DNA from 2 places in the Streptomyces sp. NPDC018045 genome. Region 2 is predicted to be linked to the other one. Evidence: riboswitches for the same ligand, from Rfam matches in the RefSeq annotation. Region 2 holds a riboswitch; the other holds the start of a gene.
What was found. A riboswitch is a leader RNA that binds a small molecule or an ion and turns the genes downstream of it on or off. The one in region 2 is predicted to bind cobalamin.
Positions count from the first base shown of each region.

Region 1 (5,309 bases), on a different contig from region 2:
CCCAGGACACCTCCATCCGCGCCTTCCGGGACGACGTCGTCGCCGCGATCGGCAGCCTGAACCTGGTCGACGTGCGCTCCCCCGACGAGTTCAGCGGCAAGCTGCTCGCCCCGGCACACCTGCCGCAGGAACAGTCGCAGCGCCCCGGCCACGTGCCGAGCGCCCGCAACATCCCGTGGTCGAAGAACGCCAACGACGACGGCACCTTCAAGTCGGACGACGAGCTCAAGGCCCTCTACGAGGCCGAGAACGTGGACCTGACGAAGGACACCATCGCCTACTGCCGCATCGGCGAGCGCTCGGCGCTCACCTGGTTCGTGCTGCACGAGCTGCTCGGCCAGAGCAACGTCAAGAACTACGACGGCTCCTGGACCGAGTACGGCTCGCTGGTCGGCGTGCCGATCGAGCTCGGCGCCGCCAAGTAGCGCACCGCCGCACCGCCTCCCTCCCGTACCCCTCAACCACCAAGGAAGTACCCCCATGTGTGGAGCCAAGGCCGGCGGCCCGGACGCTTCGGCCATCAAGCCGGGCGAGACCACGATCCAGGGCAGCGTGACCCGCGACGGCCAGCCCGTCACCGGTTACGTGCGCCTGCTGGACAGCACCGGCGAGTTCACCGCCGAGGTCCCCACCTCGGCGACCGGGCAGTTCCGCTTCTACGCGGCCGAGGGCACCTGGACGCTGCGCGCCCTGGTCCCGGGCGCGACCGCGGACCGCACCGTCGTCGCGCAGCACGGTGGCCTCGCGGAGGTCGCCATCGCCGTCTGACACCACGTACGCACGTACGGCCGCCGGGCCGCGCCCCAGGGGTTTGGACGCCTTCGCAAGGGGTGCGGCCCGCCGCGCTTCCCAGCCGCGGCGGCCGGATCTACGGTGGAACCATGTCCGCGCACCAGCGTCCGCCCGCGCAGCGCCGGCACCGCCGGTACTTCGTCCTGATGGGCGTGTGCATCGCCCTGTTCGTGCTGGCGTGGGGCGTCGTACGGCTGTGGTCCGTACCGGCGGCCGTGGCGATGTGCGTGGTCGCCATGGTCATCCCGCCGTTCGCGGCGATCATCGGCAACCGGCGGGAGCCGGGTGAGCGCTGGTGGGACGAGTCGGGCGACCCCGAGTCGGACCGGTGGTGGCGCGAGCTGGACGACCACGGCCCCGGCTCCGGCCGCCGCTGAGCCGTCCTCCGGCCCGCCGCCCTCAGCCGCCCTCAGTAGACGAGCGCCTGCACGCCGTCCGGCATGATCTCGCTCACGAAGACCTGCGCTCCGGCGATCCGGGCGCACTCGATGAGGTCCTTCTCGTCGATGTCCCGGCGGGCCGCGCACTGGGTGCACACGGTGATGGTGCCGCCGCCCGACACGATCCCGTCGATCAGGTCCGGCAGCGGCGCCGCGTGCGGCAGCTCGAACTCCGCCGCGCGCCCCGGCAGCGCGAACCACACCGACTCCCCGGTCAGCCACAGGGAGACGTGCACCCCGCTGGCCACGGCCACCGCCGCCACCGTGAACGCCTGCGAGCACCGCTCGGGGGCGTCCGACCCCGCCGTCACCTTGATCACCAGCTTCTTGGCCATACGGTCACTCTAGAACCGCGGCCCACGCCGCCGGTCACCCGGCGGGACCGACCTCACAGCGCCGCCACCGGCCATGCCGACTAGACTCGCTTCCGGTCCGTAACACCTCACTCCGTCCGAGGAGCGCGCTCGTGCTTGAGGCAGTCTTCACCACCCTGCTCGTCCTGGTCGCCGTCGGCGTCGTCGCCTTCGCCGGGCTGACCTGGAAGAAGCTGTACCAGGGCCAGCGCTGACTCCCGCCCGCCGCCCGCACCCCGGGTACGAGCGCTTCGCGCGCCCCTACCACCTTTTCCCCGATACAGATCGCCTGAGCTGATGATCGAGATCCCGTCCGACCTGAACCCGGCCCTCGTGCCCCTCGCCTTCCTGCTCGGCAACTGGGAGGGCGCGGGCGTCGCGGACTTCCCCGGTACCGAGAAGTGCAACTTCGGCCAAGAGGTCACCTTCACCCACGACGGGCGTGACTTCCTCGAATACACCTCGCACAGTTGGGTGCTCGACGCCGAGGGCAAGAAGGTCGCACCGCTGGAGACCGAGTCCGGCTACTGGCGCATCGACAAGGACCGCAAGGTCGAGATCGTGATGATCCGCGACGGCGGTGTCGCGGAGGTCTGGTACGGCGAGCTGGCCGACCAGAAGCCGCAGATCGACCTGGCGACCGACGCCGTGGCGCGCACCGCCGCCTCCGGCCCGTACACCGGCGGCAAGCGCCTGTACGGGTACGTGAACAGCGACCTGATGTGGGTCGGCGAGAAGGCCACCCCCGAGGTGCCGCTGCGCCCGTACATGTCGGCCCACCTGAAGAAGGTCGTCGACCCCAGCGAGTGGGCCAAGGACCTCAAGGACCTGCCGGACGACGGCATCGCCTTCTTCAAGTAGACGGCCTGCACGTCAGACAGCACACGCAAGACAGCACACACAGTCGCAGAGCGCCCCGCGGGGGAAGTCCGGTGAGAGTCCGGCGCTGACCCGCAACGGTGTGCGGAACGTCCGTTCCGCCAGCCCGATCACCCGCGGGGGCGCCCGTTCCTGACAACTCGCCGTGGACTGCGAGGGGACACCGCCGCCGGCCTCGCGCCACGCGCCGGCCCCTGACCGTACGGACACGGCCCGAGCCGAAGGCGTACGTCCTCTTGGCCGCCTCCGCCCGTACCGCAGATCCCGCCCACGGCGCGGACCCCGCCGGCGCCCGGCCGCGTACCGGCTCGCCGGTGCCCACCGGGCCGCTGGTCGCCGGGCTCGCCGTCGTCCTGCTCGCCTCGCTGGTGTGCGGCGTCGGCCTCGGCGCCGCCGGCATCGGGTGGGATGAGGTGCTGCGCCACCTCGGCTCCGGGCTGAGCGGCGGCACCATCACCTCCGACGAGGTCTCCGCGTACACCATCGTGTGGGAGCTGCGCTTCCCGCGCGCGCTCCTGGCCGCCGTCGTCGGCGCGGGGCTGTCCGCCATCGGCGTGGCCGTCCAGGCCCTGGTGCGCAATGCCCTCGCCGATCCCTTCGTACTCGGCATCTCCTCCGGCGCGGCGGTCGGTGCCAACGCCGTCCTGCTCTTCGGCTCGCTGGCGGCGCTCGGCGTCTGGGCGCTGTCCACGGCCGCCTTCGGCTCGGCGCTGCTGGCCATGGCGCTGGTGTACGCGGCGGCCCGCAGCGCGCACGGCCTGACGCCGCTGCGGCTGGTGCTGACCGGCTCCGCGATGTACTACGGCTTCTCCGCACTCTCCACCCTGATGGTCTTCGCCGCCGACCGGGGCGAGGCGGCGCGCTCCGCCATGATGTGGCTGCTCGGCAGCCTCAGCGGGGCGGGCTGGGGCTCACTGCCCGTCGCCGCGGCGGCGGTGGCCGGCGCGCTGCTGTACCTGATGCTCTCCGCGGGCCGCCTGAACGCGCTCGCCATGGGCGACGAGTCGGCCGCCGCGCTCGGCGTGGACCCCGGACGGCTGCGGCGGGAACTGTTCGCGGTCACGGCGGCCGTCACCGGCGCGGTGGTCGCGGTCAGCGGGGCGATCGGCTTCGTCGGGCTGATGGTGCCGCATGTGACCCGGATGCTGGTGGGCGCCGGGCACCGCCGGGTGCTGGCGGTGGCTCCGCTGCTGGGCGCGGTGCTGATGGTGTGGGTGGACGTCCTGTCCCGGGTGCTGCTGGCGCCCGTCGAACTGCCGGTCGGGGTGATCACCGCCGTGATCGGCGTACCGGCCTTCGTCCTCCTGATGCGGCGCCGCGGCTACACGTTCGGGGGCGGGGTCTGATGCGGGTCGACATCGACGCGGTGTCCGTGGACGTGGCCGGTGCCCGGCTCGTGCACGACATCACCCTGCGCGCGGACAGCGGCCGGGTCGTCGGGCTGGTCGGGCCCAACGGCAGCGGCAAGTCCACCCTGCTGCGCTGCGCCTACCGCGCGCTGCGCCCGGCCGCCGGGACGGTGCGGCTGGACGGCACCGACCTGCACACCATGGGCGTACGCGAAGGGGCCCGGCACCTGGCCGCGCTGCCCCAGGAGTCGGCGACCGAGTTCGGGTTCACGGCCGCCGAGGTCGTCGCGATGGGGCGGCTGCCGCACCAGCGCGGGTCCGGGCGGCCGAGCGCGGCGGACCTCCGGGTGTGCGAGCGGGCGCTGGTACGGACCGGCGCGGCCCACCTGGCCGAGCGCTCGTTCCTGAGCCTGTCCGGCGGGGAGAAGCAGCGCGTCCTGATCGCCCGCGCGCTGGCCCAGGAGCCGCGGGTGCTGGTGCTGGACGAGCCGACGAACCACCTCGACATCGCCCAGCAGCTCGAACTGCTGGCGCTGGTGCGGGACAGCGGACTGACGGTGCTGACCGCGCTGCACGACCTGAACCTGGCCGCCGGGCACTGCGACGAGCTGTACGTCATCTCCGGCGGGCGCATCGTCGCCTCCGGCGCGCCGCACGACGTGCTGGGGCCGGAGCTGCTGGCCGAGGTGTTCGGGGTGCGCGCACACCGCGTACCGCACCCCGAAACCGGCGCCGTACAGCTCCTGTTCGACCGCCTGCCCGGCCGTACCGCCCCGTCGGCCGCCTCCTGACGACCGCCGCGCCCCCCGGACCAAGCCCCCTACAACCTGCCGTACCAACCCCCGCGAAGCCCGTCGTGAAGCCCGCCCCGAGGAGCCCCATGCGCACCCGCCACCGCACCGCCGCCCTGCTCACCGCCCTCACGCTCGCCGCGCTCACCGGCTGCGGCGCGCACGTCGCCGAGGACGGCAAGGACGGCGCGGCCAAGGCGTCCGGGCCGAGCGGGTCCGGTCACTACCCGGTGACGGTCGAGAACTGCGGGACGAGGACGACGTACGACAAGGCGCCCCGGCGGGTGGTCACCAACGACGTCGGGATCGCCGACATCATGTTCGCGCTCGGCCTGGAGGACCACATGGCCGGGTACGTCATGCCGGAGTACCGGGGCCGGATCGACGCCGTCGCCTGGAAGGACGCGTACGCCAAGGTGCCCTGGCTCTCCAAAAAGGCGATCACCAAGGAGATCGCCCTGGACGCCAGGGCCGACCTGGTCTTCGCGGGCTGGAACTACGGCTTCGGCGAGGACAGCGACGTCACCCCCGCCTCCCTGAAGAAGCTCGGCATCGGCAGCTACGTCCTGACCGAGTCGTGCCGCAACGGGGCCGACGGCCGTCAGGGCGGCGCGCGCGGCGTGATGCCGCCGCTGGACGCGCTCTACACCGACCTGAAGACCCTCGGGAAGATCTTCGACGTCGAGGACCGGGCGGACGCGCTGA
Region 1 covers NZ_JBIRFL010000007.1:307,042-312,350, forward strand. Annotated here, with positions in the region: gene ACH4EB_RS19745 (sulfurtransferase) at 1-425, shown strand, start outside; gene ACH4EB_RS19750 (DUF1416 domain-containing protein) at 481-768, shown strand; gene ACH4EB_RS19755 (DUF3099 domain-containing protein) at 882-1,169, shown strand; gene ACH4EB_RS19760 (DsrE family protein) at 1,202-1,567, opposite strand; gene ACH4EB_RS19765 (FABP family protein) at 1,883-2,446, shown strand; cobalamin riboswitch at 2,470-2,601, shown strand; gene ACH4EB_RS19770 (FecCD family ABC transporter permease) at 2,701-3,810, shown strand; gene ACH4EB_RS19775 (ABC transporter ATP-binding protein) at 3,810-4,604, shown strand; gene ACH4EB_RS19780 (ABC transporter substrate-binding protein) at 4,694-5,309, shown strand, end outside.
Region 1: another riboswitch for cobalamin. It lies ahead of ACH4EB_RS19770 (FecCD family ABC transporter permease); the one in region 2 lies ahead of ACH4EB_RS25510 (ribonucleoside-diphosphate reductase subunit alpha).

Region 2 (5,309 bases):
CGGTAGTCATGGTTACTGGCATGCCTCGCAGGACTCGGGGTTTTCCAGGGAGCAGGCGACGGCCTCGGGATCGGCCGCCTGAGCGGGGACGGGAGCGGGCTGCGCGCCCCCGCCGGTGCCGCGCGCGGACTGGGCGATACGGGTCGCCGGACGCGAGCGGAGGTAGTACGTGGTCTTGATGCCGCGCTTCCAGGCGTACGCGTACATCGAGCTGAGCTTGCCGATGGTCGGGGAGGCCATGAACAGGTTCAGCGACTGGCTCTGGTCGAGGTAGGGCGTACGGTCCGCCGCCATGTCGATCAGCGCGCGCTGCGGGATCTCCCAGGCCGTGCGGTACAGCTCGCGGATGCCGGCGGGAATCCAGTCCAGCTCCTGCACCGAGCCGTTGGCCTCGCGCAGCGCGTCACGAGTGCGCGCGTCCCACAGGCCCAGCGCCTTCAGCTCCTCGATCAGGTACGCGTTGACCTGGAGGAATTCGCCCGACAGCGTCTCGCGCTTGAACAGGTTCGAGACCTGCGGCTCGATGCACTCGTACACGCCCGCGATGGAGGCGATGGTGGCGGTCGGCGCGATGGCCAGCAGCAGCGAGTTGCGCATCCCGGTCGCCGCGATACGGGCGCGCAGCGCCGCCCACCGGTCCGCCCAGCGCGGCTCGGCGTTCGGGTAGTGGTCGGGGTGCAGCACGCCGCGGGCCGTACGGGTCGCGGACCAGGCCGGGTGCGGGCCGTGCCGCTCGGCGAGGTCGGCGGACGCCTCGTACGCCGCGAGCATGATCCGCTCGGAGATGCGGGTGGACAGCTCCCGCGCCTCGGGCGAGTCGAAGCCCAGCCGCAGCCGGAAGAAGACGTCCTGGAGGCCCATCAGGCCCAGGCCCACCGGGCGCCAGCGGGAGTTGGAGGCGCCGGCCTGCTCGGTCGGGTAGAAGTTGATGTCCACCACGCGGTCCAGGAAGGTCACGGCGGTGCGGACCGTGGCGTCCAGCCGCTCCCAGTCCATCTCACCGTCGTCACCCAGGTGGGCGGCGAGGTTGACCGAGCCGAGGTTGCAGACGGCGGTCTCGCCGTCGTCAGTGACCTCCAGGATCTCGGTGCACAGGTTCGAGGAGTGCACGACCTTGCCGGGCTCGGCGGTCTGGTTCGCGGTGCGGTTGGCGGCGTCCTTGAAGGTCATCCAGCCGTTGCCGGTCTGCGCGAGGGTGCGCATCATCCGCGAGTACAGGACGCGGGCCGGGACCTGCTTGACGGCGCGGCCCTCGGCCTCGGCCTTGCGGTACGCGGCGTCGAACTCGTCGCCGTACAGGTCCACCAGTTCGGGCGCGTCGCTGGGGGAGAACAGCGACCAGTCGGCGTCGGCCTCCACGCGGCGCATGAACTCGTCGGGGATCCAGTGCGCGATGTTCAGGTTGTGGGTGCGCCGGGCCTCCTCGCCCGTGTTGTCGCGCAGCTCCAGGAACTCCTCCAGGTCCGCGTGCCAGGTCTCCAGGTAGACGCAGGCGGCGCCCTTGCGCCGGCCGCCCTGGTTCACGGCCGCGACCGAGGCGTCCAGGGTGCGCAGGAACGGCACGATGCCGTTGGAATGGCCGTTGGTGCCGCGGATCAGCGAGCCGCGGGCGCGGACCCGGGAGTACGACAGGCCGATGCCGCCGGCGTGCTTCGACAGCCGCGCCACCTGGTGGTAGCGGTCGTAGATCGAGTCCAGCTCGTCCAGCGGGGAGTCCAGCAGGTAGCAGGAGGACATCTGCGGGTGCCGGGTGCCGGAGTTGAACAGCGTCGGCGAGGAGGGCAGGTACGACAGTGTGCTGGTCAGCCGGTACAGCTCGGCGACGTCGGCCAGGGCCCGCTCGCTGTGGTCCTCGGCCAGGCCACAGGCCACCCGCAGCAGGAAGTGCTGCGGGGTCTCGATCACCTGGCGGGAGATCGGGTGGCGCAGCAGGTAGCGGGAGTGCAGGGTGCGCAGGCCGAAGTAGCCGAACCGGTCGTCCGCGCCGTCCGCCAGGGCGCGCTCCACCAACTCGTCCAGGCGGGCCGCGTGGGTCCGTACGAACTCCGCCGTGCTGTCGGCGATCAGGCCCTCGCGGTGGCCGACGGCGACGGAGGCCGAGAAGGCGGTCGCCCCCTCCGCGGCCGCCTCCTCGGCGATGGCGCGGGTCAGCAGGCGGGCGGCGAGCTTGGAGTACTGCGGCTCGTCGCCGATCAGGCCGGCCGCGGCCTCCATGGCCAGCGAGCGCAGCTCGGCCTCGTCGGAGCCGGGGTGGCGGCCGCGCAGCGCGGCGGCGGCGATCTTGCCCGGGTCGGTGGCGGGCAGGTCGGCGGTGAGGTCGGTCAGCGTGCGCAGCAGGGCGGCGCCGGGGCCGTCCTCGGCCCGGCCGCCGGTGCCCTGCCGGGGCTGCGTGTCCTTCGCGGGCTGCGCGACCTGCTCGGCTGCTGCGGGCTCCGTTGGCGCGATGGTCACGTGCTGCTCTCCCTCACTCGGCGAGGGTCCGGGGAGGGCACGGCGGCGCGTGCGGGCGTGCGGCGCCCCCGGCACGGCAAGGGGCGCGCGGGCACACCGCGCAGCGTCCACCGGTCCAACCCGCGAGACCCGGACGTATCGACGTCCGCGCCGGTTCCGGCGTGGACGTGCTGTGGGCAGGTCTTCGGACTCACGGGTGCGGTTTACGCACTTCGTACACCGTTGCGGGACAGTTCCGGATTCGCACCGGATTCCCCTGCGACGACAGCGAGCACGAGCATACATCTTGTGCTGCCTCGTGCACCCACCCCCATATCTTGTGTCGCGTTGGCGCGGGGTTGTCCGAAGCCGTGGTATTCGGCGGCCGTTCGGGGCGCGCTCCGGGGGTGGGCCGGGACCTCCGAGAGGGTGTCACGAGGCGGCTGCGAGGCCGTTCCCGGGGGGTTCCGAAGCCGTTGCCCGGCCGTTCCGAACGGCCTGGACAGCGGCTGATGCAGGGGGCGTATTGGTGGCGCGGAACGTCCCTGATGCGTTGACCGGGCCCCCTGAAGCGTATTGGCTCCTTGTCTGCTCCGTCGGCCGGCGGGGCGGGTGGGGGCCTTGTGTGAGGGGGGAAACATGCGAAGAACGGGTGGGGCGCGTGGCGCCGTGCGCGTCGTGGGTCTGGTGGCGGGAGCGTGTGCCGTGGCGGGGGTGCTGCCCGCGTCCGGGGCGGCCGCTTCGCCTGCGGCCGGGGTCACCGAGCGGGTCAGCGTGGCCGCGGACGGAACGCAAGGAAACGGTTTTTCCGGGGATCCGAAGCTCAGCGCGAACGGGCGGTTCGTGGCATTCACCTCGGAAGCCACCAATCTGGGGCCCACGGACACCAACGGCCACCAGGACGTCTACGTCAAGGATTTACGGACGGGAAAGGTCGACCTGGTCAGCGTCGGCAGCGACGGCACGCTCGGCGACGGCCTGTCCGGCTCGCCCGAGATCAGCGCCGACGGCCGGTACGTCGCCTTCTACTCCAGCGCGGCGAACCTGGTCAGCGGCGACACCAACGACGAGGGCGACGTCTTCGTCCACGACCGCCGCACCGGGCGCACCACCAGCCCCACCGCGGGCGCCGGGAAGTCCCCGTACGGGTACGGGGTGCAGAACTTCGCCCTCAGCGGCAGCGGCCACCGGCTCGCCTTCGGCTCTCACCGCCCGGACCTGGTGCCCGGCGACACCAACGAGAGCCTGGACATCTTCGTTCACGATGTGCGGGCGGGAACGGTACGACGGGTGAGCGCGGCGAGTGACGGCACCCAGGCCGACGCCGCGTCCGCCTTCCCGTCGATCAGCGCCGACGGCCGCCGGATCGCGTTCACCTCGAAGGCGCGGAACCTCACCCCCGCCGGGCCCGGCTTCCGCCGGCCGCCGCCGCAGGACCCCATGTACGTCCACGACCTGGACACCGGACGGACCCGGCCGGCGAGCCTGAGCACCACGGACGCCGTCGTCGGCGTGTCGCCGTCCCCGGGGCTCAGCCCCGACGGCCGGTACGCGGTCTTCTCCGCCCTGGCCGCGGACGTGGTGCCGGACGACACCAACGGCACGTACGACCTCTTCGCCCGCGACCTGGAGCAGGGCACCACCCGGCTGCTGTCCCGCGCGCACGACGGCTCCCAGGGCAACGGCTGGTCCTCCGACGGGCGGCTCAGCGCGGACAACCGGCGGCTCTTCTTCACCTCCGCCGCCACCAACCTGGTGCCCGGCGACACCAACGGCCAGGTCGACGGCTTCGTCCGCGACCTGCGGACCGGGCGCGTCGAGCGGATCAACGTCGGTGCGGGCGGCGGCCAGTCGGCGTCCTGGACGAACACCGCGGCACCCGACGCCACCGGGCGGCTGGCCGCGTTCGACTCACGCGACGCCGGGCTGGTGCCCGGGGACACGAACGGGACGGGCGACGTCTTCGTCCGCCGGCTCCGGCACTGACGTACCGGCCCGCCGACGCGCCCGCGTGCCGCGACACCGGCGCGCGGGCACGGGCCGCACCCAACGCACCGACCAGGAGGGGAACCGACCATGAGGCCCACCCGCACCACCGCACGAAGACTCACCGCAGTGACGGGCGTGTGCGCGCTCGCCGCGCTGCTGCCCGCCACGACGGCCGGCGCCCGGTCCGCGCCGCCGCCCGGCACCGAGCGGGCCAGCGTCGCCGCCGACGGCACCCAGGGCAACGGCGGCTCGTCCGGCTCGGCGCTCAGCGCCGACGGCCGGTACGTCACCTTCGACTCCGCCGCGACCAACCTGGTGCCCGGCGACACCAACGGGCAGTCGGACATCTTCGTCAAGGACCTGAGGTCGGGCGCCGTCGAACGGGTCGATGTGGCGAGCGACGGGGCCCAGGCCGACTCCTGGTCGTCCACACCCACCATCAGCGCCGACGGCCGCTACATCGCCTTCCAGTCCGACGCGACGAACCTGGTGCCGGGCGACACCAACGCCGACACCGACATCTTCGTCCACGACCGCCGCACCGGGCGGACCGGGAGCGTCACCGTCGACGGGCGCCCCCCGCAGGGCAAGCAGGGCTCCCAGATGCCGGTGATCAGCGCCGACGGCCGGTCCGTGGCGTTCGCCTCCAGCCGCGAGGACCTGGTGCCCGGCGACACGAACAAGGCCCAGGACATCTTCGTCCGCGACCGCGGGACGGGCGCCGTGCGGCGGGTGAGCGTCTCCGTCACCGGTGAGCAGGCCACCGGCCCGTCCGCCGGCCCGGTGCTCAGCTACGACGGCCGCAAGGTCGGCTTCACCTCCAAGGCACAGAACCTGCCCCCGGCCGCCGCGCGGCCCGCTCGCGGCGAATCCGACCTGCGCAAGCCGCA
Region 2 covers NZ_JBIRFL010000013.1:37,311-42,619, forward strand. Annotated here, with positions in the region: gene ACH4EB_RS25505 (ribonucleotide-diphosphate reductase subunit beta) at 1-10, opposite strand, end outside; gene ACH4EB_RS25510 (ribonucleoside-diphosphate reductase subunit alpha) at 13-2,451, opposite strand; cobalamin riboswitch at 2,609-2,749, opposite strand; gene ACH4EB_RS25515 (TolB family protein) at 3,274-4,416, shown strand; gene ACH4EB_RS25520 (TolB family protein) at 4,507-5,309, shown strand, end outside.